One region of the Lysinibacillus sp. NPDC056185 genome, then DNA from elsewhere that is predicted to be linked to it. Evidence: a T-box and tRNA genes for the amino acid it is inferred to sense, from the RefSeq annotation. Region 1 holds a T-box; the other holds one or more tRNA genes.
What was found. The T-box of region 1 lies ahead of serS (serine--tRNA ligase). A T-box ahead of a tRNA ligase gene usually reads a tRNA of that ligase, here a tRNA-Ser.
Positions count from the first base shown of each region.

Region 2: it has a tRNA-Ser gene. The T-box ahead of serS (serine--tRNA ligase) is inferred to sense a tRNA for this amino acid. The anticodon was not compared.

Region 1 covers NZ_JBLLLQ010000045.1:4,928-17,564, reverse strand. Annotated here, with positions in the region: gene ACMZ42_RS24895 (deoxynucleoside kinase) at 1-99, opposite strand, end outside; gene ACMZ42_RS24890 (heavy metal translocating P-type ATPase) at 364-2,775, opposite strand; gene copZ (copper chaperone CopZ) at 2,857-3,063, opposite strand; gene ACMZ42_RS24880 (metal-sensitive transcriptional regulator) at 3,121-3,453, opposite strand; gene ACMZ42_RS24875 (cation diffusion facilitator family transporter) at 3,529-4,485, opposite strand; gene ACMZ42_RS24870 (ArsR/SmtB family transcription factor) at 4,506-4,841, opposite strand; gene tadA (tRNA adenosine(34) deaminase TadA) at 5,029-5,547, shown strand; gene ACMZ42_RS24860 (SPFH domain-containing protein) at 5,837-6,976, shown strand; gene ACMZ42_RS24855 (TM2 domain-containing protein) at 7,230-7,472, shown strand; gene serS (serine--tRNA ligase) at 7,655-8,935, opposite strand; T-box leader at 9,008-9,231, opposite strand; gene pdxT (pyridoxal 5'-phosphate synthase glutaminase subunit PdxT) at 9,281-9,844, opposite strand; gene pdxS (pyridoxal 5'-phosphate synthase lyase subunit PdxS) at 9,846-10,730, opposite strand; gene ACMZ42_RS24835 (PLP-dependent aminotransferase family protein) at 10,836-12,260, shown strand; gene asnB (asparagine synthase (glutamine-hydrolyzing)) at 12,293-12,637, opposite strand, start outside.
Region 2 covers NZ_JBLLLQ010000007.1:50,197-62,833, forward strand. Annotated here, with positions in the region: gene ACMZ42_RS09250 (RecQ family ATP-dependent DNA helicase) at 1-466, shown strand, start outside; gene ACMZ42_RS09255 (DNA-processing protein DprA) at 580-1,608, shown strand; partial or broken gene ACMZ42_RS09260 (ISL3 family transposase) at 1,909-2,743, opposite strand; gene ACMZ42_RS09265 (hypothetical protein) at 2,983-3,447, opposite strand; gene ACMZ42_RS09270 (hypothetical protein) at 3,464-4,246, opposite strand; partial or broken gene ACMZ42_RS09275 (IS256 family transposase) at 4,330-5,046, opposite strand; gene ACMZ42_RS09280 (hypothetical protein) at 5,195-6,229, shown strand; gene ACMZ42_RS09285 (metallophosphoesterase) at 6,556-9,687, opposite strand; partial or broken gene istB (IS21-like element helper ATPase IstB) at 9,960-10,567, shown strand; tRNA gene ACMZ42_RS09295 (tRNA-Ser) at 10,858-10,916, opposite strand; gene ACMZ42_RS09300 (hypothetical protein) at 11,070-11,336, opposite strand; gene ACMZ42_RS09305 (hypothetical protein) at 11,577-12,125, opposite strand; gene ACMZ42_RS09310 (recombinase family protein) at 12,351-12,637, opposite strand, start outside.

The DNA.
Region 1 (12,637 bases):
TTTTAATAGATGGTAATTAAATGTTGTTGCAAGCTCTTTAGATAAAGAGGTTTTACCAACACCAATCGGACCTTCTACCGTAACAAATGGAATCGTCACCAGAAGCTCCTCCTTTATGTTCTATGGATTCTATCGTCAATTGCCCCGTCCTCGAGGTTTGTATAATTATATCAATTATGCCTCGGCATAATTGCGTCCAGAGGCTTAGGAAATAAATCAGTGCTTTTCATTGTATCATAGTGAGAAAGTGAAAAACAGAACCAAACTATTTCTCTATTAAAATAGGAGGCCAAAACCAATTCTTTGACATCCGCTGAAATAAATAAAAAAATAGACCCACTCAAAGTGGATCTATCGTTACCCTTATAATTTAACTCGCTGTAAACGCAGTGCATTTAAAACGACAGATACGGAACTAAATGCCATCGCTGCACCTGCTACCCATGGAGCTAGTAAACCGATTGCGGCAATTGGAATACCTAATGAATTGTAAGCAAATGCCCAGAATAAGTTTTGTTTAATGTTGCGCATTGTTTTACGACTCATGATGATAGCATCCGCAATACTGTTTAAATCGCCACGAATTAGCGTAATATCCGCTGCTTCCATGGCCACGTCTGTACCGGTACCAATCGCCATTCCTATATTCGCTGTCGCAAGTGCTGGTGCATCGTTAATGCCATCACCAACCATCGCTACTTTTTTACCTGTAGCTTGCAGTTTTTTCACTTCATTCGCTTTGCCTTCTGGAAGAACTTCAGCAATCACATGATTCACACCAACTTCTGCTCCAATAGATTGTGCTGTACGTTCATTATCACCAGTCATCATAATAACGGTAATGCCCATTTCTTGTAGACGACTAACCGCTTCTTTTGAAGTATCCTTCACTGTATCAGCAACCGCTACTAGGCCAGCATACTGACCGTTAATCGCAGCTAACATGGCCGTTTTACCGTTTTCCTCTAATTGCTCCATTGCTGGTAGGATATCATCAATATGAATACCGTATTGTTGCATCAATTTACGTGTACCGATGACAACGCCTTGACCAGAGACAGTCGCTTGCACACCGTAACCTGGTATTGCTTCAAAGAATTGAACATCTCCTAGATCAATACCACGATCAGCAATTCCTTGAACAATTGCCTCTGCTAACGGATGCTCTGATTGCTTCTCAGCCGCACCAATTAACGATAAAAAGCGTGCTTCGTCTTGATTTGCCGCTAGCATGACATCCGTTAAAACAGGTTTACCGTGTGTCACTGTACCTGTTTTATCAACAACTACTGTATCAATGCTTTGCGTTTGCTCTAAATGCTCTCCACCTTTAAATAAAATACCAAATTCCGCTGCACGACCAGAACCCGCCATAATAGATGTTGGTGTTGCCAATCCGAGCGCACATGGACAAGCGATAACGAGAACTGCAATTAATACTTCAAGTGCTGGCGTAAATTCACCAGGTCGTACCCAAATAATCCAAATTAAAAACGTGACAAGCGCAATGCCAACAACGATTGGTACAAAGACGCCCGAAATTTGGTCTGCTAAACGCTGGATTGGCGCTTTGGAGCCTTGTGCATCTTCTACAACTTTAATAATTTGAGCTAAGGCTGTATCGCGACCGACTTTAGTCGCTGTCATTTTAATGAAGCCATTTTTATTAATAGTAGAACCGAATAATAAATCACCTTGCTTTTTATCAACAGGTAAACTTTCCCCTGTTAACATCGATTCATCTACAGCTGTCGTTCCTTCTAATACCTCACCATCAACAGGAATTTTTTCACCAGGCTTCACTAAAATAATGTCACCAATGACTACTTCTTCTAACGGTACCTCTTTCTCTACACCGGCACGAACAACGATGGCCGTTTTTGCCTGAAGGCCCATTAATTTTTTGATTGCTTCAGATGAGCGACCTTTTGCTTTTGCCTCAAATAATTTACCTAATAAAATTAAAGTAATTAATACGGCACTCGTTTCAAAATATAGGTGAGGGGCATGATGTGACCCCGCAGTAATAATTGCTTGATATACGCTATAAAAATACGCCGCAGATGTTCCCATTACTACAAGTACATCCATATTGGCACTACCATTGCGTAAAGCTTTATAGGCTCCCACATAAAATTGCTTCCCAATGATAAATTGAACAGGAGTAGCCAACACCATTTGTACCCACGGATTCATTAAAAATTCAGGGACATATAAAAATGATGTAAATGAAAAATGTCCTACCATCGTCCACAGTAATGGTAATGAAAGAATGGCCGATAAAATAAATTTTTTCTGCTGTTGTTTAATGGCCTGTTCACGATGATCCGCAGTTTCTCGCTCATCTACTTTTTGATGAGCCTCATATCCTAATTTCTCAACTTTTGCAATGATATCTGCAATCGCCACCTCAGATGGATTAAATTCAATAGTAGCTTTTTCGAGTGCTAAGTTAACGTTCGCAGAGGATACACCTGCTAGTTTATTTAAACCCTTCTCTATACGTGTAGCACAGGCTGCACATGTCATGCCTGTAATGTTGAATTCCGCTTTTTGTTTCACGATACCATAACCAAGTGCTTCAATTTTCTTTTCAAAATCTTCTTCATTTAATTTTGTCGAATCATATTTAATGGATGATTTTTCAAGAGCTAAATTAACTGTCGCTTGTTCTACACCATCCATTTTATTTAAACCTTTTTCTATACGAGTAGCACAGGCTGCACATGTCATACCTGTAATTTGCAAATTCGCTTCTTTTATTTCCGAACTCATGATCATTTCTCCTCTCTACATACCAACCAGGGGTATATAAAACTGAAAATAAGAGAGTGCTACAAGAGCACCCTACTTATATTATTTAACGTCATAGCCTTGATCGTCGATTGCTTCTTTAATTTGGTCTAGAGATACTTGTGTTTCGTCAAATGCTACATCTACTAAACCATCAGCTAAGTTTACTTTTACTTGTTCAACGCCAGCTAATGCTCCAACACTTTTTTCCACTGAGTTTACACAATGTCCACATGACATTCCTTGTACGTTTAAAGCTACGTTTTGCATAAAATATCTCTCCTTTAATTTAGATACTATATAGGGGTATATATTTATTAAAAAATTTTACTTCTTCATTAATTTTTGGATAGTCACTACTAATTCGTCTAACACTGCTTCATCACCTTCTGATAGGCGATCTACTACACATCCCTTTAAATGACCTTCTAATAATATCTTCGCTACGCTATTTAAAGCAGACTGCGTGGCAGACAGTTGCGTAATAATATCATCACAGTAAACGTCTTTTTCAATCATCCCTTTAATACCTCGGATTTGACCTTCAACTCGATTCAAACGAGTCGTTAAATCTTTTTTTACGCGTTCAGGGTGATGGCTTTTTCGACACGACGTAGCTTCCTCTGTATGACAAGCATCCTCTTTCACTATATCCTCCATTAAATGCACCTCCTACTTCATAATCATCATACTATACCCACGAAGGGTATGTAAAGCTGAAAATTTTTAATTTAGTTAATGATGATGGTGGTGATGATTCGACTGCTCATTTTTTATTGTACACAAAATTGAATTATCGTGCTTGTGCGCTACTGTTTCCAATTGAATCGTTACATGCTTTATGCCCTTATGCTCAAGATTATGTTCAATTTCTCGTAATATATTCTCACTATCCGCAATTATTAGGTGATCATCAACAACTGCATGACATGAAAGTGCATTTGCTCCACTTGTTATTGTCCAAATGTGTAAATCATGAATGCTATGAACGCCGTTTGTTTGTACAATAGTTTGTATGATCTCTTGAACATCAACGTTTGAAGGTGTTCCTTCCATTAGAACATGGATAGCAGCCTTCGTTACATAGTATCCGCTTCGCAATACTAATGCGGCAACAATAACACTCGCAAGTGGATCAGCCCAACCCCAACCAAAGAACATCATTAATAGTGCGGCAACGATGGCTCCTACAGATCCAAGCATATCACTTAATACGTGTAAATAAGCTCCACGCATATTTAAATTATCTTTTGTATCACTGCCGCGCATCATAATCCAAGCTACCAAAATATTTACCAAAAGACCGATTGTACTAATAATCAACATGCCTGTTGTTGCCACTTCTGGTGGATTTGCAAAACGTTCTATTGCTTCATAGAAAATGAATAAAGCAATTAAAATTAAAGTCACACCATTTAATACTGCTGCTAAAATTTCAAATCGTTTATAACCGTATGTTTTACTATAGCTTGCTGCCTTTTCTCCAAACATAAAAGCAAGTAAGGCTATCGCTAATGAAATGGAGTCACTTAACATATGTCCTGCATCTGATAAAAGAGCCAAACTATTAGTTAAATAGCCACCAATTGCTTCAACAATCATATAACTCGTAATAATAATAAATGATAGTATTAATATCTTTTTATTTGCGCCATGTGTATGGTCATGGCCATGATCATGATTATGTCCCATGTTTTATCCCTCCATTAACTCTAGTTATGTGCAGCATGCTCAATAGCTTGCTTCAATAAATTCATAATGTGATCATCATCTGTTGAATAATATAAGGTTGTGCCCTCTCTTCTATATTTCACTAACCGTAAATTTTTCAAAAAACGTAACTGATGTGAAACTGTTGATTGACCTAAATCTAAAATTTCAGCAATGTCGTTGACTGAATGTTCATCCGTACATAATAAATTTAAAATGCGAATTCTTGTCGGATCACTTAATGCTTTAAATGTTTGAGACACGACGAATAGCGTTTCTTCATCTAAATGTTGCTCTTTGTTAATCTGAACCTCTGTATTTTGTAATTTTTCATCCATTTAGTTTACCCCTAACCTTTTTATATTTATATATGAGCATGTATTCATATATAAATATAAATGGTTGTATTGGAAATGTCAACGTTTTAACTTCTTACTACTTAATCCGGCCAATTATGCCGAGACATATTTGATAGTAGCAATTGTCAATTAAGCAAGATACACTAAGTGATAAGGAGAGATCATAGTGGATATTTTTGAAACAGACCGATTGTTTATGAACAGTGCACTGGAAGAAGCTAAGAAAGCAGCTTTACTTGGAGAAGTGCCAATAGGAGCTGTGCTTGTATACGATGGAGAGATTATTGCACAGGCTCATAATTTACGAGAAACAACACAAAATGCAACGACGCACGCTGAATTAATGGTTATTCAAGAGGCTTGTAAAAAAATAGGTAGCTGGCGCCTTGAAAAAACAACACTTTATGTGACACTTGAACCTTGCCCTATGTGTGCAGGTGCAATTTTGCAATCTCGTGTGCCACGTGTCGTATATGGTGCAAGAGATATAAAAGCAGGTTGTGTAGATTCACTCTATCGGTTATTAAACGATGCGCGCTTTAACCATGAATGTGAAGTAGCGGAAGGAATTTTAGCTGAGGAATGTGGACAAATCTTAACCGATTTTTTCCGAGCTTTACGCGAACGGAAAAAGGCTGAGAAAAAGGCGCGACAAGCGTTAGTTGTTGAAAATGAAGAATTTTAAAAATTTCACATACAAAGAAGGTGTCTCAGATTGAGGCACCTTCTTTTCTATGATTAGGGGATAGCATATATATGAAATATGTCGTAATAGCGACAACATATTCATAACAATAATGTTTTTAAATACGCAATCTAAAGAAATGGAAAAAGCGATATAGCAAGTACATTACTGGCTAACCTAAAGAAAAATTTCAATACAGATAAACCATTGACATGCATAAACTGAAAAGGGAAAATATAACTAGTAATAATTTAATTTAAAAGGGAATTAACAGGGAGGTAATGTTTTGATGCCTATTTTTGATAGAGTGAAGTTCGATGGTTTACGCTCACGCGATTGGTTAATCTACAAGCATCCGAATGAAAAGCTAGTGTTAGGTACTACACTTATCGTCAACGAAGGTCAAGTAGCCATTTTTGTAAAGGGTGGGCAAATATGTGATGTATTTAATTCAGGCACACATGTTTTATCAACCAATAACTTACCATTACTTCATCATGTTGTGAATTTTGCTTATGGAGGGGATACACCTTTTTCAGCAGAAATCTACTTTATAAATCTAACGGTAAAATTAGATTTATATTGGGGAACCTCTGATCCTATTCAACTAATTGACCCGAAATACTTTGTAAAATTACGTATACGAGCATTTGGACAATTGGCTCTTCGCCTTGATGACTATTTATTATTCTTTACAGAAGTTATAGGCTCTATGAATAAAGATGATATTGTTAGTTTCGAAAAAGTACAAGATTACTTTAAAGGTTCTCTTATTACATCCATAAAAACTGAACTTGCAAATAAAATTATTAATGAGAAAATCTCTGCACTAGAAATAACAACAGAGCTTCATAATATTTCAAATAGTTTAAAAGAAAAAATCTCTGAAGAATTCAATGCGTATGGTTTTATAATGGCCCATTTCCATATTCAATCAATTAATTTCCCAGAGGAAGATTTCGATAAAATAAATGAAATTTTACAAGATAAAGCTAAGTTCGAAATTATGGGTGACAATCGTTATGTAACACAACGTAGCTTTGATATATATGAATCTGCTGCATCAAATGAGAATGGAGTAGCTGGATTATTTGCTACAAGTGGAGTTGGATTAGGCGTAGGGCAAGGTATGGTGACTATGATGAATCAACAAGTACAACAGCCTAACAATAATGTTACACATAAAATATGTCCTTCTTGCCACGGTAACATTTTGTCTACTAGTAAGTTTTGCAATTTATGCGGTGAAAATTTAACGCTAAAGGTCATTACATGTCATTCTTGTCAGAGTGAAAACGAAGAATCATCAAAATTCTGTTCTTCTTGTGGAACTAGTTTACACAAGCCTGTTTGTTCATGTGGACAAGAACTAGACGTTACTTCGAAATTTTGTAATAACTGCGGTGCTCCAGTCGAATCAATTCAATAGATAATCATAACAGTGTAATTAAAAACAATACATCGGAAAATGTAAATTAAACAAATACCATTAATCAGGAGATATCGACATGAAAAATATCGAATGTCCACAATGTGGTGCAGCAGCTGATGTCACATTAGCTCAATGTAAATATTGTGGTGAAAAATTCAATTTCCAAAAAGAACAGCAAACTGTGCAACAACCAGTCTATCAACAGCAATCACAGCCTGTATATCAAACACAGCCTCAATATTCAGCTCCTATGTATGATGGCATCGACCCTTCTTGGCCAATAAAAAATAAAACGGTCGCAGGGGTACTTGCTATCTTTTTAGGTGGAATCGGAATCCATAAATTTTATTTAGGGAAAATTGGACAAGGTATATTGTACCTCATCTTCTTCTGGACATATATTCCAGCCTTTATAGGTTTTATAGAGGGCGTTATTTACTTACTTTCTAATGAACATAATTTCTCTGTGAAACATCGAGTTCGACCTCGCTAACCTACTTTTAAAAAAGAAAAACTACTGTTGAGATGAAATTTTTCAACAATAGTTTTTCTTTTATTTATCGACTCAATTTACTTTGGCGCGATTACTTCTTTTCCGCCCATATACGGTCTTAATACCTCAGGAATCACTACGCTTCCGTCGGCTTGAGTCTGCCGCTTCGCTTTCGACTCAGTTTATTTTGGCGCAATTACTTCTTTTCCGCCCATATACGGTCTTAATACTTCTGGAATCACTACGCTTCCATCTTGTTGCTGATAGTTTTCTAGGATTGCTGCTACTGTACGACCGATTGCGAGACCTGAACCGTTTAATGTGTGTACATACTCCGGTTTTGCATTTGGCTCACGACGGAAGCGAATATTTGCTCGGCGTGCTTGGAAATCTTCAAAGTTAGAGCATGAAGAGATTTCGCGGTACATATTTTGAGCTGGAATCCAAACCTCTAAGTCGTACTTTTTCGCTGCAGTAAAACCTAAATCAGCTGTACACATTTTTAGTTTGCGGTATGGTAATCCTAATAATTGCAGTACTTTTTCTGCATGACCTGTTAATAGTTCTAGCTGTTCATAAGATTCTTCTGGTTTTACAAAGCGTACTAATTCTACTTTGTTGAATTGGTGTTGGCGAATTAAACCACGTGTATCGCGACCTGCAGAACCTGCTTCTGAACGGAAGCATGCACTATATGCCGCAAAGCCATGTGGTAATGCTTCAGCTGTTAAAATTTCATCACGATAGAAGTTTGTCACAGGTACTTCTGCTGTTGGAATCATGAAATAATCTGTGTCATCTAATTTAAAGACATCTTCTTCAAATTTAGGTAGTTGTCCTGTACCTGTTAAGCTATCACGATTGACAATTACAGGTGGTAGCATTTCTTCATAACCATGCTCTTCCGCATGTAAGTCCATCATAAACGTCATTAATGCACGTTCTAAACGAGCACCAAGGCCACGATAGAATAAGAAACGACTACCAGTCACTTTTGCACCACGTTCAAAGTCTACAATTTTTAAATCTGTAGCGATATCCCAGTGTGCTTTAATGTCGAAATCAAATGTTGGAATCTCACCCCAAGTATATTCCTCTACATTATCGTCCTCTGTTGTGCCAACTGGTACAGATGCATGTGGAATGTTTGGTAAACGCATCATCATATCTTTAAAGCGTTCTTCTACATCATTTAATTGGACATCTAGCTCTTTAATTTCATCGCCAACTTGACGCATACGTGCAATCACTTCATCCGCATTTTCTTTATTACGCTTCATGATAGAAATTTGCTCAGATACTTTATTACGTTCAGCTTTAAGTTCTTCTGTTTTTGCAATTAATTCACGACGCTTTGCATCTAATTGTTCAAAGTCATCTAAGTTTCCTAAATCCTCATTACGTGTTAATAGCATTTCTTTAATTTCCGCGAAATTGTCGCGCACGCGTTTAATATCTAACATCGTCATACCTCCAGTAGATTCTTAATGATGGGAAAATATTTAGTAGAAAACACAAAAAAGCCCTCATCCCCAAAAAGGGACGAGAGCTACCCGCGTTGCCACCCTAATTGATTAGACACTTTGTACTTAGTCTAATCCACTTATCTCATAACGGCATTTCAGCCGGCGACAGCCTACTTCATTAACTTCGACTGCGCAACTCCAGGACGGATTCACAAGTGCCTTTATCAGCTTCCACCACCCGCTGACTCTCTAAAAAAAACGTGCTTGCTACTACTTCCCATCATCGTGTTCAGTTATTTAAATTTTATCCATACTGTACTATATGAAGTGAAATTTTGCAAGTCATACCATAGAAGATACAAAATATTCAAGAATTCGTGCATCTGATGTTAATTCAGGATGGAAGGAACATCCTAATAAATGATCGTCTTTCGCTAACACGATTTTCCCGTCATGCTCTGCTAATATTTCAACACCTTCACCTACGGAAACAATATGTGGCGCACGTATAAAGACAGCCGGAATGGCAGCACCTATTTCAGGTATGTCGAGCTTAACCTCAAAACTATCTACCTGGCGTCCATAAGAATTCCGTGCAACTACCACATCCATTACAGCTAAATGTGACTCATAATCTACTAATTCCTTTGCCAATAAAATCAATCCTGCACATGTTCCAAACATCGGTAAACCTTGCTTTGCAAGTGTGCGGATTGGCTCTAATAGCTCATAGCGATTCAGTAATTTCCGCATCGTTGTGCTTTCTCCACCAGGCAAGACAAGTCCATCAAGCTTCTCTAAATCAGCTCTTTGTTTTACTAAGACCGCTTCGCATCCAAGAAACTCTAACATTTGCACATGCTCTCGTACCGCTCCCTGTAATGCTAAAACACCGATTCGCTTCATCTTACCAGCCTCGCTCTTGCATACGCTCATTTTGACTAAGCTGTGCAATATCGATGCCTTTCATCGGAACACCTAGCTCTTTTGAAATTTCAGCAATTAGCTTGTAGTCCTTATAATGCGTAGTAGCCTCAACAATTGCACGAGCAAATTTCTCTGGGTTTTCTGATTTAAAAATACCAGAACCAACAAATACACCGTCAGCTCCAAGCTCCATCATTAATGCTGCATCAGCTGGTGTAGCAACTCCACCTGCTGCAAAATTCACTACTGGTAAACGGCCAAGACGCTTAATTTCTCTTAATAATTCAAAAGGAGCACCAAGCAATTTAGCTTCTGTCATTAATTCATCCTCTGTCATACCAACTACCTTACGTACTTGCGCATTCACTTTACGCATATGACGAACTGCCTCTACAATATTACCTGTCCCCGGTTCCCCTTTAGTTCGTAACATGGAAGCACCCTCACCTATGCGTCGAGCGGCTTCACCTAAATCACGACAGCCACAAACAAAGGGCACTTTGTAATCACTTTTTAATAAATGAAACTCTTCATCTGCTGGAGTTAATACTTCACTTTCATCAATATAATCGACACCCATTGCTTCTAACACTCTTGCTTCTACAATATGTCCAATACGTGCTTTAGCCATGACAGGAATGGATACTGCCCCCAATACCTCCTCGACAATACGAGGATCAGCCATACGTGCAACTCCCCCCGCCTTGCGAATGTCTGATGGTACTCGTTCTAATGCCATGACAGCTACAGCTCCTGCCGCTTCCGCAATTTTCGCTTGTTCTGCATTAATGACATCCATAATGACGCCACCCTTTTGCATTTCCGCCATCCCGCGCTTAACTAATTCTGTACCTGTTTGTTTCATGATTTCTAACCTCCACCTTTATGATGAAATTTAGTATAATTGAAATTGACCATATAAAAATATCCAGTTTATAAAATAATCGTAAGGTCAGGAGAATTAATGCACATGGACATGCTATTATTTCAACTAGAAAAAAATGGTGGGAAACCGCTCTACGATCAGCTTTATAGCGGCATTAAAGAAGCTATTATTACAAAAAAAATAGCAGTAGGAGAAAAATTGCCATCAAAAAGAAAATTAGCCGATTTTTTGAATATTTCACAAACAACAATTGAAATTGCATATGCACAGCTACTTGCTGAAGGGTATATTATGTCTAAATCCCGTGTCGGTTATTTTGTAGAGGAAATTGACGAGCTTCCGTATATTCAGCAGGAAACAATAACTTCCTTAAACGAACAACCTAAGAAAAAATTGTACAAGATAGATTTTAATCCTGGTTCCATCGATATTGATGCCTTCCCTTTTCAAACATGGCGGAAATATGCGAAAGAGCTCTTTGATGATGCCTCAAAGGAATTATTATTAACAGGTGAGCCTCAGGGAGAACGATCTTTGCGAACGGAGATTGCTAATTATTTATTTCAATCACGCGGGGTTGTTTGTAGTCCCGAGCAAATTGTCATCGGTTCAGGAACAGAACAGCTTCTACCAATGATTTTGCGACTCTTTAGTGACAATACTTGTTTTGCCCTTGAAAACCCTGGATATCCAGCTGTGCATCGTATGTTTTCCCAGCATAAACGAAAAGTCTATCCAATTGCGGTCGATGATGAAGGAATTGTCATTCATGAGCTCGAAAAAACTAGCGCTGAGGTTGTCTATATTACGCCATCTCACCAATTCCCTACAGGAGCAGTATTATCGGCTACAAGACGTGCACAGGCTTTAAATTGGGCCTCACAAAGCTCCTCTCGATACATTATTGAAGATGATTATGATTCTGAATTTCGTTATACTGGAAAACCAATTCCTGCACTTCATGCATTAGATCGAAATGATAAAGTAATTTATATGAGTACATTTACAAAATCATTAATGCCGTCCTTGCGCGTCGCTTATTTTGTACTTCCACCAAAATTACTTGCTGCTTATAATGATGTATTTAATTACTATTCATCAACAGTACCTCGTTTCGATCAACATATTGTAGCTAATTTTATGCGTGACGGCCATTTTGCAAAGCATTTAAATCGAATGAGAAAGATTTATCGAAAAAAACATGAAAAACTCACTTCTATTTTAGAAAACTATTCTAATCAAATTAACATCACTGGTGAGCAAGCAGGAATGCATATTTTACTCGATGTCCAACATACTTTGTCTGAAAAGCAATTACAGCAACTTGCTTCCAATGCGGAAATCAGAATCTATCCATTATCTGATTATCGCCTGGATTACTCCGCACCCTCAAAAGCTCAATTTTTACTAGGTTTTGGAGGCATACCTGTGCATGAAATTGAACCTTCTATCGAAAAGCTAATGAACTGTTGGGATATACAGAAAAAACACCAAGCAACCTCACGTTAAAAGGTTGGTTGGTGTTTCTTTTATCTTCATTCTTATGATTCAATTAGCTGGATATTATAAAGTTCAAACCATGTATGAATTTGACCCAGATAAGCTAAAAGCTGTGGACCTGCCATTAATTGTCCATACCAAGGAACTTTGAAAGAACTGCCACCCGATTCAATTAGCTCTATTAGTTTCTGTCGTTCAAATAATTCATAAAGAATTGAATTTTTGTCCTCCATTATGTCTCTGAGCCATTTTTGAACGCCTGCTGTATAAATTGGATGATACGTTTTAGGGTACGGATTCTTTTTCCGATATAAAACTTCTTCTGGCAATAAATGTTGCATTGCTTTACGAAGTAAACCCTTCTCCATACCATCTAAATTTTTCAT
Region 2 (12,637 bases), on a different contig from region 1:
ATTAGGACAAGAAGCCCGAAGAGGTAAATATATCAATGAAGCTTTTTCAAATATTTTAATCGAAGCTTCTGCAAAAAAATTAAAAACTTACTTTTATAAAAACAAATTGAATTGGAACGATGTGGTTATTGTACCAATTCCATCCAACCGCAGATCGTTACTTGTTCCACAGTTTGCACAATCGCTAGCTAAAGCATTAAAATGTGAGTATGTGCACATTTTAGCAAAGAAGCCAGATGAACCTGAACAAAAAGCATTTTTAAATACTCAACATCAAGAAGCCAATATTCGAAACTATCTATATATTAATAGTCAGATTGATTTATCAAATAAACACATTCTTTTAGTTGATGATTTCGTAGACTCTAAATGGACATTTGCAATTGGCGCTGAATTGATAGCCACTAATTATAATAATGTCAAAGTTACACCATTTGCAATTTCTGATACTAGTGGTAGTGACTAAGAAAGGAGTTATTTATGCCTTTTTCAAACAATGAGCTAGCAACATATTTATTTTGCGCCCTACTTCCACATACCAAAACTACAGCCTTTACAATTCTTGAATGGAATGCAACTGTGAAATCTTTAGCACAAAATAATTTAGAACCTGAATTTCTATTAAACTGTAGCCCTAGTGAACTAATGAACGTATTAACGGAAGCAACAACTTCTCAAAAAACAAAAATCATAAAAAAAGTTGAGCACCGTCAAAAACTTGGCTTTTCGATGATCGAATTAGAGGAAGCCTTAAATCAAGGATACAATGTAGTATTTCGTTCTTATATGCCAAAACGTTTAAAAAAATTATCACTCAATCAAAGACCCGCTTTTTACTATTATATAGGTGATTTAAATATTTTGAATTCACCTCATGCTTTAAGTGTCGTTGGAGCTAGAGATGCTTTACCAGAAGAATTAAACAAGGTAGAAAGTATTTGTGAAGATGCGGCCAATAATGATGTCCTAGTCATTTCTGGTGGTGCTCGAGGAGTTGATAGTACCGCTACTAATGCTGCTTTAAAAGCTGGTGGCAAAGCTGTTATTTTCCCTTCAGACGGCCTATCTCAATGGATTAGAAATAAAGAGGTTCGCCAGTATATTCAAAATGGACAATTACTTATTATGTCTACACAGCCTATAAATGCTCGTTTTACAGGTCCCTATGCAATGCAACGAAATAAATTTATACACTCTACAGGAGATGTAACTTTAGTGGCTTCAGCAAAAATTTCAGGCACAAAAAAAAGCGGCACTTGGGAAGGTGTTCTAGAAAACCTTAAATTTAAATGGTCATCACTATACGTTATTGGTAGCAGTGAGGGTGTTGAAAAACTAAAAAGTGAAAACAGTTCTGTAGAATTTAATAGTATAAAGGAAGTATTTTTCTCCACTACTAAGCTATCCGAAATACTAGAAAATCAACTCAATAAACTGTTCATCAATGCTTTATCAGCTGGTATTGATAAAGAAGTGATAAAAAAAATCACTTTGAATGAAATTGAAAAAATAATGGATGACACCGAAAAGAAAACTGAAGTTAAAAAGTCTAGCAAAAAAGATGACCATACCGTTAAAAAACAGATGTCTATATTCGAAAATATGTAATACAAGTACCTCTGCACTTTTTATAGTGTAGGGGCTTTTTTCATACTATAAAATCGAACTCCTTAAATTTTCTTTCATAGTATGTAATGATTTCATCTTTTGATAAATCAAGAATTCTCGAATAATATAGTTTTTCTCCAAAACATTATATTGCACAATCTTCCGCTTTCCTAAGATTAAATTCCCTTTGGATAACGTTTCTTGAGAATAGTTTTAAAAAAGCCTACAAGATTTTTTAAAATTTCATTTCATTTTTTAGGTTCTAAGTCAAATGTTGGGGTGGTGTAATCTTTTAGCACGTTAACCCAGATGAACCCCGATATCTTTATACTTTAAATTTAATAAAATTTTTGCTCGAAAGTGATCGAAGCGTCGAAAGCCATATGCATTCCGTTTCATCACTTTTGTTTTATTATTAATGCCTTCCAAGAAGCCGTTGGAATAACCAAAACTAAAGCTATTTAAGATTTCAACTTGCCAGTTTTTAAATGTTTGAATTGCTTTTAAGAAAGCTGGTAATTTTGTCTCTTCTACCATACGGTAAAAAGCTTGTAATCGCTTCTTCACTTCTACGACATCATTCTTTATCTTTTGCCCAATCAAACCATTCACAATAGGCTTCCTTTAATTTATGAGCTACTTTTAATGTTTCAGACATTTCTGTATAGCGCTGTAAGTACCACTGTTTAGATGATAATTTAGATGCACGTTTATAAAACACTTGACTTATCGGCGCACTTCATCTTTTGCTCAATAGATATAACGGCTAAAATGAAAGCGGTCTGCCACAATATAACAGGTCTACCTAGCAATTGACGAACAGCTGCTTTAAAACTTGGATTCATATCCATGACCACTATCTCAACATCTGCTCCATACTGACTTAAGTAATTTTTTATTGTTTCTTTTTTACGATTCGGCAAAATATCAATCGATTGCGCGTCTCCGCATTCGCATTTTAAATGATTGATCTTTTGTATACGATAATCATGAATCTTCGATGTTTCTTTTTTACAAACTGGACATTGATGCGTACATTTAGGCAATTGTACATACAATGCGATTCGATACCTACTTCTTCTACTTTTGTAATCTCTACATCTTTTAATCCTGGGATATTCATGTTAAAATTCATTTGCACAGTTCACCTTTCTATTACTTGTTTCTCGACAATTCAAGTGTATATAAATCAGTGAATCTGTGCTTTTTTATGCGTGTAATTGTGTGAATACCCAAAAATATTATAGAATCGAGAAAGATATTTATAGATTTAAAAAAGAATGCTCACAGAAATCTGATGATGACTGGTGAGCCTTCTTTTGAAATTATAATAGCATATGATGTTTACTTGATTATGAGCTCAATAATTCTTGTTTAATAGTCTTCTTGAACATCTGTGATATACCATTTGCGGTCCTTCTTCTTCAGTTTAAACAATAGATTGTCCACACTGCTCTTATCATCCGACTCGGTCATGACTCTTACATGAACAGTAGCGCGATTCCGAAGAAAATCCATCTCGCTTGACTGAATATCCGCGTGCATTCTAGAACCTGTATAACCTAATAAATCCTCTGAGATTGGCATAAAATCTAACAATAATTCACCCATATCTACCCCTACAAGGGCATCACTAATAACACCTGTAAAACTCAAAACACTTTTAATCTTGCTCACTTCTGGATTATCAATTATCTCTAGCATTTTTCTAACATCTTGTTGATTATATGCATCGAAAAAATCATCAATACAATCTTCTGGTTTATCAAAATAACCCATGTACGAAAGAAAAATCCCTCCGCAAACAATGATAATCACAATAAATTTCCATTTAATCATTATAGTTATTAACCTCTTATTCAAACATATTTGAAATAACTGATTGCATTAAAACGATATAAAAAATAAAATTTAAAATGACTATGATTGCTAAAGAAATTAAATATGCATAGAAACGCTCTATTTTTTTAGATTGTTTCTGCAACGACATTACAACTACAAACATTGGAATTACTAGCATTACTAACAATAAACTGATAGCTAAGAATATAAGTCCTATATATACTGAATCAATTAGTATGGCTAAAATGGTAATAATTAATGTAATGATAGGAACAGCGAAGTAAGATGCGCACTGGCTTACAATTGTTTTAATACTCGCTTCAGGTCCAAATAAATTAGTGGTAATAAATGCAGAAAGCATACCAAAACCAATCATCAATAGCACGAGTAAGTCTAACTTAAATATTATGGAAGTTTTAGAAGGTAATTCAACAATCCCCAAGTCGCCTTCGTATCCCATATTCGATAAAAACGCATAAATTACAGCGCTGCATAACACTAAGTAAACGGCTATTGAAATAATATTTTGTTTAAAATGCGCCACTGTGTCAAAGAAATTTTTAGATGGTTGCTTCATTTGGTCCATAAAGTAGGACATATATTGACTTGATTCGTTTTTCAATTTTTCTAGTTTTTCATTACTGTTTATAGAGCTAACCATTTCCGTTTGTTGTTCATGCTTTGGCTGGTTGTCTTCTTTAACAGGTGCACTAGTTTGCGGTTGCGTAACCGTTTCATTTAAATTAGTCCCACACTTACCGCAAAAATTTCCTGTTTCTTGAGTAGGGACTGTCAATATTTTTGTGTAAATGACAATCCAACCTTTTCTTATAGATCATCACTTTTTGATTTTTAAATAGATTTGTTCGAAGGAATGATTTTGGTTTTTGGGAAGACCGTAGAAATTGCATCCACCATGCCTTTTAGGCCATCAGAGATAAACAGAAGCACTTCTTCGATACCTCGTTCCTTAAGTTCTGCGAGAAGTTCCTGCCAGTTGTACGCAGACTCAGTTGGTGTAATCGTATAAGCTAGGACTTCTTTTGACCCGTCCTCACGAATGCCAACTGCGATATAAACAGCTTCTTTAGACACTGTTTCACGACGCACTGGAATATACGTCGCATCTAAGTAAACGCAGACATAACGTGCGTTTAAGGGACGTTTATTAAAAGCTTCTACCTGTTCTCCGACCACTTTTGTCATGTTCGAAATCGTCTGCGGTGTGTAATGATGGCCATACATCTTTTCAATTAAACTAGCGATTTCGGACATTGTAATCCCTTTTTGGAAGAGATGAATGACCGTTGATTCTAGTGTGTCATTTGAGCGTTTATAAGGTGCGACGGTCTGTTGCTTGAACTCACCGTTGCGGTCACGTGGAATTTGGATGGTTAAATCACCGTATTCTGTATGTAACGTGCGTGAATTACCAGAGTTGAAGCCGATTCAATCATATTTTTCGTAATCTAAAAAAGCCGTCAGTTCTGTCGCAAGTAACGTATTGACTGCTGTTTCTAAATGCGTATGAAAAACTTCGGTAATATCTTGTTTTTTTACTAGAGCTTCGACAATTTCTGTTGTAAACTGATTCATAGGGAAGACCTCTTTTCTAGGATTGGTTGTGGTGACTTAATTCTACCAAGAAAAGGTCTTCCTTTTTTGTAGTTTTATTCATTTACACAAAATATTTTATACTCTCCAATTAAAGGGTGACTTGAAAAATAAATTTAAGGAGAATTAGATGAACTATTTAATTTCTAATAAAGAATGGATATTTTCAGGTATCGGTGTTCTAATACTTAGTGTTTTAATTGGATATTTAAAAACAAAAAGGGAAAGTAATCCAGAATTTAAAAACCTGAAAATTCTAAACGGAAATAATAATTTCCAAACAGATGGTGAAGTAAATATTAATAACACTACTAATGTGTATGGAGAAACCGATTTAGTAAAAAAAGATAGCCCCTTAAATATTTTGGCAAAAAAATTTTTTAATATATTTGAAAATCATGGGATCAAAAGAGGACAAATCCCTTCTTTTATCGATTCCAAATTTGAAATTAAATATGCAGATGTTGTGGATGAAGAGACTATAATTCCTAAGCTTAATGACGAATTGCTAGATTGGGTTGCAGATAAATTTTGTATTAAAAGAAGTTGGTTTGATGCTGATGAAGGAGATTATTATCATAATGAATTGTATGATAGTATTGACTGCTATAAGTACCACTGGCGTTTTCAACATCTATTTGAAGATTTAATCGATGAGTATAACCCTTATGATTATAAAAGTTTTATTAAAGTAAGTTTCTTTAAAAACTTTGAAGAATTCAAAGGAGATAGTACTGATGATAACGCTAAAGTTTTAATAGTTGTTGAGTTATTAATCGGAAAAACAACTACTGGTCCAATTTACAAATATATTCTTGTTCAGGATAATCTATTTTGGAGTTATAAGAAATCAAGACATGATTTAAAGAGAATGATTAGAATTGTAGAGCAATTAGGGATTCCAAATGATGGATATGATTTATCTGATAAAGAATTTATCGAAATAGTATCAAAAAAAGTAGTTCCAAGAAACATTTTAAATAAATTTAGACAAGTGACTTGGTATCCATATGATTTTAATGGATCTATCAACCATTTAATTAATGAGTTAGAGTATGAAAATGATTTGGAATTTAAAGAATCTTTAAAAGTAATAGATATGGAAATTCAAGAAATGATTGAAGATAAAAAAATTCAATTAATGAAATTATTAGATACAAAATAAATGCTTAAATAATCATTAATTTATAATCTATATAAAACTTGATTATAAGTTTATTGTAAGAAGTGGATCTGAGTCAAGATTCTTCAAAAGCTAAGTTTTTGTTTTTTGGCAATCATCATTTATAGAGTGTTCCCCATCCCGTATAGCCAGTCAAAGTGAAAAGAACCTTTGACAAACTACACGGGATGTAGAGCGGAAACTCATGGAGGTTGCTCCAAAACTATAGAACTTCTAGGATAGTCGTAGAATAATTAACTACTCTTTTGACACTACGTTCGATAAAATTTATTGAAGATAAATCTACTCTTTTTTTTCGCAAGAACCTATTATTTATTTACTAATTTTACAAGGAATTTTGATGATATTTTTAAACCAGTAATTGTACATAATTTTTGTTTATCCGATAGTGAAATATCATTTAAATATATATATCTTTTTACGACTTCTCTAATAATTTGCATTACAATAATATTATTTTTATTTTTGTTTACAAATAACTCTAACTCTTTGTAAGGGAAATCCTTATAGTATTCTATTTTAATAATTAAATTTATTAAACTTACTGCAACAGTTGGTATTTTTTCCTCAATCCTAGTAAATGTACGATCTAAATCTTCAGTACCCGCAGTTATAGCAATTTTCCATAGGTTATTATGTGTAATAATACTCGCTAATGTGTATACAAACTGTTGAGCAAACGCTGTTGATTTATCTTGAGTAATTGAATTTTTTTTACTTAAGAAATCTGAGATATGCTCTATCAACATGTCGGCTATTTCTTCAATTTGCGTGATTAACCAATGATTTAATCTTAGTCCTAATTGGTAATGTTCAGTACTTAATGCTATTTTTTCTTCCCTGTCCATAGATCCATAATAGTTTCTTAATATTTGACCTATTACTTCTAGCATTTTAAATGACTTATTTGCAGTATTTACCTCTTCAATAACTTTTTGCTTTACTTCATCGTCTTCTACATCCTCCAAAAAATGGCTTTCGTTTGGTAGATTCTCACCTTCAGATCGCTTTGATATTTTTTCAAAATCATCTTTGCTTTTATTTACATTCTTACGATTTGCTACAGCGTCCAGATCTGCATTTACTTTTGGAATAATAATTTTTGTACATAAATTGTTTATAAATTGTATTTCGTCTTCTAACTTACTTGGAGGTAAAGTATTTAAAAGATCTTTCGCAGCATTTAAAACACATTCTTTAATAACTGCCTCTTTAGAAAGATGAGTCAAAAACATAATTATATTCGCATTTTGTGTAACGTGAAGATTACTTGTTATATCAATTAACGCTTCTTTGATCTCAACTTTATGCAAATTTCGGGCAAAATATTGAGCAGTGAAAAAATAAAAGACATATGGATAATAAAACTCGAAACATGATTCCTTAAATCGAATAACTTTTTCATTGATAAGCTTATTTCTAATTGGATTAAATGGAATCTGATCAGGATTCATGTCATAATGTTCCAAGTGGTTTTCATGAAATCCCCTCCACTCATTTAAAGTAATTTTGTTATCTGGATGAATAGAAAGATAGTATGCGAAATCAGTTAAATATTGATATAATTTTTCTGTTTCATTAAACTCAATTTCTAAATTAACCAAGGAATCTTTTATTAGAATTTCGAAGTAATATCCATTCGAACTTTTTTCCAAATTGTGTGGTTGTCTTGATTCCATTGAGCTTAATATCATTAACATATATAAAGGATATTTTGGTACAAAACCATTTCTTAAAATAGGAGCCATACCATGTTTCTTTATATCAATCTCTTTTAAAAGTTTAGCCCGATCAATAGTCTCATGTTGTCCTAGCAAAACCCATTTCTCGATTAATTCCTCTTGCTTTTGATAACCAAACTCTAGAACTTTAAATCGTCTAATTCGTATACCTTCTTTTGTAACATTTAATACTAATTTAGGAGAGAGAGGAGTTTCAGAATCAGCAAAAATAATTATTTGACTAAAAAATTGAGATAATCTTTTAAAAAACTTTACTTTAGTATCATCATTTAATACACATTTATGCCAGTCTTCAATAATTAAAATTCTTTCAGTAGTATTTAGCTGTAAATATATATCAAGATCATTTAATGAATAAACCTCACCTATGGATTTTTCTATTAACTTTTCAATATTATGTGCTAACGTAGGATTTATTACCTCACTATTTATTAGTAAAGGATAATACCCTTCGCCTAATTTATACTGCATGATTATTTTCGATAAAGTGGTTTTTCCACTATCCTTTTCTCCACTAATAAGAAGTGTAGATTCTGTATCATTAGATATTAGTTCAGGAATATCTATAGTTTCTATTAATTCTTGCTTTTCATTCTCTTCGTGATAAATCATTTCTTCTAAATCAGGGAATACAAACAAGTCATTAAGATTTACTTTGTCTTTTCGAGGGTGACTTAGCGGAATAGCTGATTCTGTTAAAAAATCTTCAAATTCAGAATTAATCGATAGTTTACGAGTTGACGAAGTTCCATATTCTTGAGAAATTGGATGCCACATCTCTCTATCTCTATCATTTAAGCAATACATTCTAGAATTCCATGACATTGTAGATACCTTAAATTGATTTTTTTCTATATCGAACTTGAGTATATTGTACTCACTTAAACTCGGATCTGAATGTTCTTGTAATGTCCCACCTTCAACATAAACTACATTTTTGTTGTTCCAGTCAGTTTTTATAACTTCAGTTTTTGCATGTTCGTGCCCCGACAGTACTATGTTGGAAGCACTTTGTATTATCTCCTCAATCACCCTTTTATTATTAGGTTCTAACCAATGTGTAGGATGATGTAATAGAGTTATATTTATAGGACTTAAATAGCCTTTTACTTCATTTAAAAATTTTTCGTAGAATAACATTTCTCCTGGCTTTTCATGAATAGTTGTAATCCAAGAAGTATTCATAAGTATAAATGATACTTCTGTTTGATTAGTAACACAGTTAATAACCTTTACTAAAGGGTTGACATAAACTTCTTTAAGAGTTCTCCATTTACCATGATATAAATCAATAAATGAATTAAATTCATCTTGCAGTAAAATGTTTTTTTGATATATTTCATTCTCAATTAACGTTATATTATTTTTTACTTGTGGTAATATTGAGTTTCTAAATTCTTGTAACTGTACATTAGAAAAATCACAATCATGATTTCCAGGTATAAATATAAAATCGAATTTTAAATCAGGTAATTTTTCTTCAAGTTTAGTACTAATACCATCAAAAAAAGGTAAAGCTATCTCTTGGTATTCCTCTTTATCTCCTCTATCTGCTATATCGCCTGTGATTGTGAAAATAACTTGTTCTTGATCTAAGCATTCTGCTACTAATGAATCAAAGAATTTATCCCTTTTTTTTAAAAGTGAATTGTCTTTAGACTTCGAAAAATGAATATCAGATAATTGAATAATTTTCATATTCAGCCCTCCAGTGAACGTTACTTTTTTTACTATAATAACCTTATTTTCTAATTATCAACTTTATTATACATAAAATTGGGTATAAGTTGAAAATTTTTAAGAAATACGTTGTGTTGATTCGTATTCCCCCTCTACTTAAAACCAGTAGAAGCCAAAAAAGCATGAAGTAACTATGACAATTGCTACATTTCGAAGTGAAAAGGATAATTAAAATAACTCTTTATTATCAAAAACGGATTATGTACTTAACCTTCCTCTTTTAAACTATAATCGATGTTCGTGAGCAAAATATGATTCATGCGATGGTGAAAGTCGCTGCATTTCCGCATTTAAAGGAAATAAAGGATTTTAATTTTGATTTCCAACCAAGTATTAACCAGCAACAAATACTCGATTTTCAAAGCCTACGTTTTATCGAAGAAAAAATGAGAATATTGTATTCCTTGGTCCAAGTGGTGTCGGCAAGACCCATCTGGCCACAGCAATCGGCATTACTTCAGCTAAAAAACGAACAAGTACCTATTGTATTAAGTGCTATGACTTAATTCAGAATCTGAAAAAAGCACGTTTAGAAAACAGGCTAGAGAGTCGTTTGAAACATTAAACAAAATATAAATTATTAATCATCGATGAGATTGGTTACTTACCTATTGATCCAGAGGAAGCGAAACTATTTTTCCAGCACATTGATGCCCGTTATGAGAAACGTAGCACGATTTTCACAGCGAATATGAACTTCAAATCAAGGGATGAAATTTTCCCTGAACCGAAGTTAGTGAACGCGATATTAGATCGTATTTTACATCACGCAAGTGTTGTCACAATCGTCGGTGATTCATACCGATTAAAGCATCATTTAACCTCGGAAAATGAGTGATTTTGTACATCCTTAAACGAGCGAAAATGTACATATTGGTGTTGACATTTATACAATTACAACACATGGCGGGAGTGAACCAACCGTCTCAAACATCTATGCACACGTTACGAAGAAAGCGAAAGAAGAAGCTATTCAGAAGTTCGCCAGCTACATTGAAATGTAGTTGAGCTACTACGCTTTGACTACTTTCGTTTGATACTCAATGAAACTATATGACATAGACAAAATAAAAAACCCTTGATATACAAGGGTTTTGACGTTCATTGAAATCCAATGAAATCGTATTATGGAGACGGCGGGAGTCGAACCCGCGTCCCTTATTCGTTATTGCACCGCTATAACATCCGCATTGTTGTATCGTTGACTGCACCGTCATTTGAAACGGTGATATAAACGTACTGGCGGACAAATATCCGTTCAATGGTCGTACATTGCATAGTCGACCTTCTTACGAATCATCTTACGTTATTTGACAGCGGAAGTAAAGTCGATTTATCCGCTAAATATAAAATGTCATATTTTCATATGGCAAATTTTCCGTTATATCTTGCTTGATTGCCAGCTTCATCGCCCTAATACCTTGCTCACGTTTATTCTTATTATCATCCGTAAACTCTGCTCTATAACATACATAATACGACAACTCACGTATTTTTAACTCGCCATTTTCCGCAAAACCAGGTATAAACTTTCTTATATATCTAACATCTCCTTCAACTATATCGTAAGTTAAACCTGTCACCCTTGCTACTTCTGCGTAAACCATCAGTACCACTCTCCTTTACGTACCGAGTATAACGCCCTTGAAACCGCATTAGAATAGGCTCTCACGACTGTTTACTACTTGCGAAAAAAAAGTATTTACGGCACTTTTATTTTAAGCTATTATTTATGTAGAATTTGAAAAAACAAGTTACGAGCGCAGGGATTCCTGCGCTTATTTTTTTGACGCAAAACTGACGCAATAAACGAACATCAACATCTAAATATCCAAATATTGCAAGTGTTACTTTTGACGATTATTATTATGTAACGTATTTAATAACTTATTTTCAAATTCAGATAATGAATCTGATGAGATTTGAAGGTTTGTATTAATAATTTTTGAATTTAATTTACATTTTTCAGTAAACTTATTTTTGAAATCCTTATAAATAACAGCCATCTCACCCACTAGCGTTACATTTTCATTTTCTCTAGGTTTATTTAAAGTAAACATGAACGACTGTCCTGGAGCGATGAAAATTCCACTTAAAGAATTTAAAAATTCTATCAATAATTCTTCTTCTGCGATATCTTCCGAAAATTTAATAGATTCAATTGTTGCCCCTGTGTTGCCGTAGTTTTTTATCATAAGCAACTTTTCGGTACGATATCCAACATTTCCTACCACAGATGCTACTACATAAGGTCGATTTGCTTCATCTATCGATCTTTTGGTAACCTTTAATGATCTAACAGCAATTACAACTGATATTACAGAGATTGTGAAAGTCGCTAATGTTGTTAAAACAGCAATTCTTTGGTCAACTGTTAAATAGTTAATAAAATCCAATTAAACCCCTCTTTTCCTTCGTGCTACAAACCTAGTTTTATTTTAGCATTTTATTAACTGACTCTTAATATTTAAAACCGATAAAGTTTACATCATTTTCTCTTTCCTAACCCCCAAATGAAAAAAAGTTGTTTGTAAATAGCGAACAGCAGAAAGCGCCCGTTAGAATCGAGGGCTTTGGGGTCACGCACTTTTAACGCAAAAAAAGAACGATCATTAACGAAACTAATCGTTTTTGATCGTTTGTTCTTTTCGTTTTCTTTTTTCTCTCGCTAAAGTTGCGACTGAAATTCCCGTCTTTGCTTCGACTTCTTTATAACTATTCGATTCCAATAGCTGCATTGCAGTGTCTAAGCGTTTCTTATCAAATTTCTTCGGTCTGCCTTCTCGGAAATCATCACGCTGCTTTGCGATTGCTTTGCCTTCTTGAGTTCGTTCAATGATTAAATTGCGTTCCATTTCAGCTACAGCTAATAACGTAGTAAGAAAGAAACGTCCCATAGTTGTGTTCT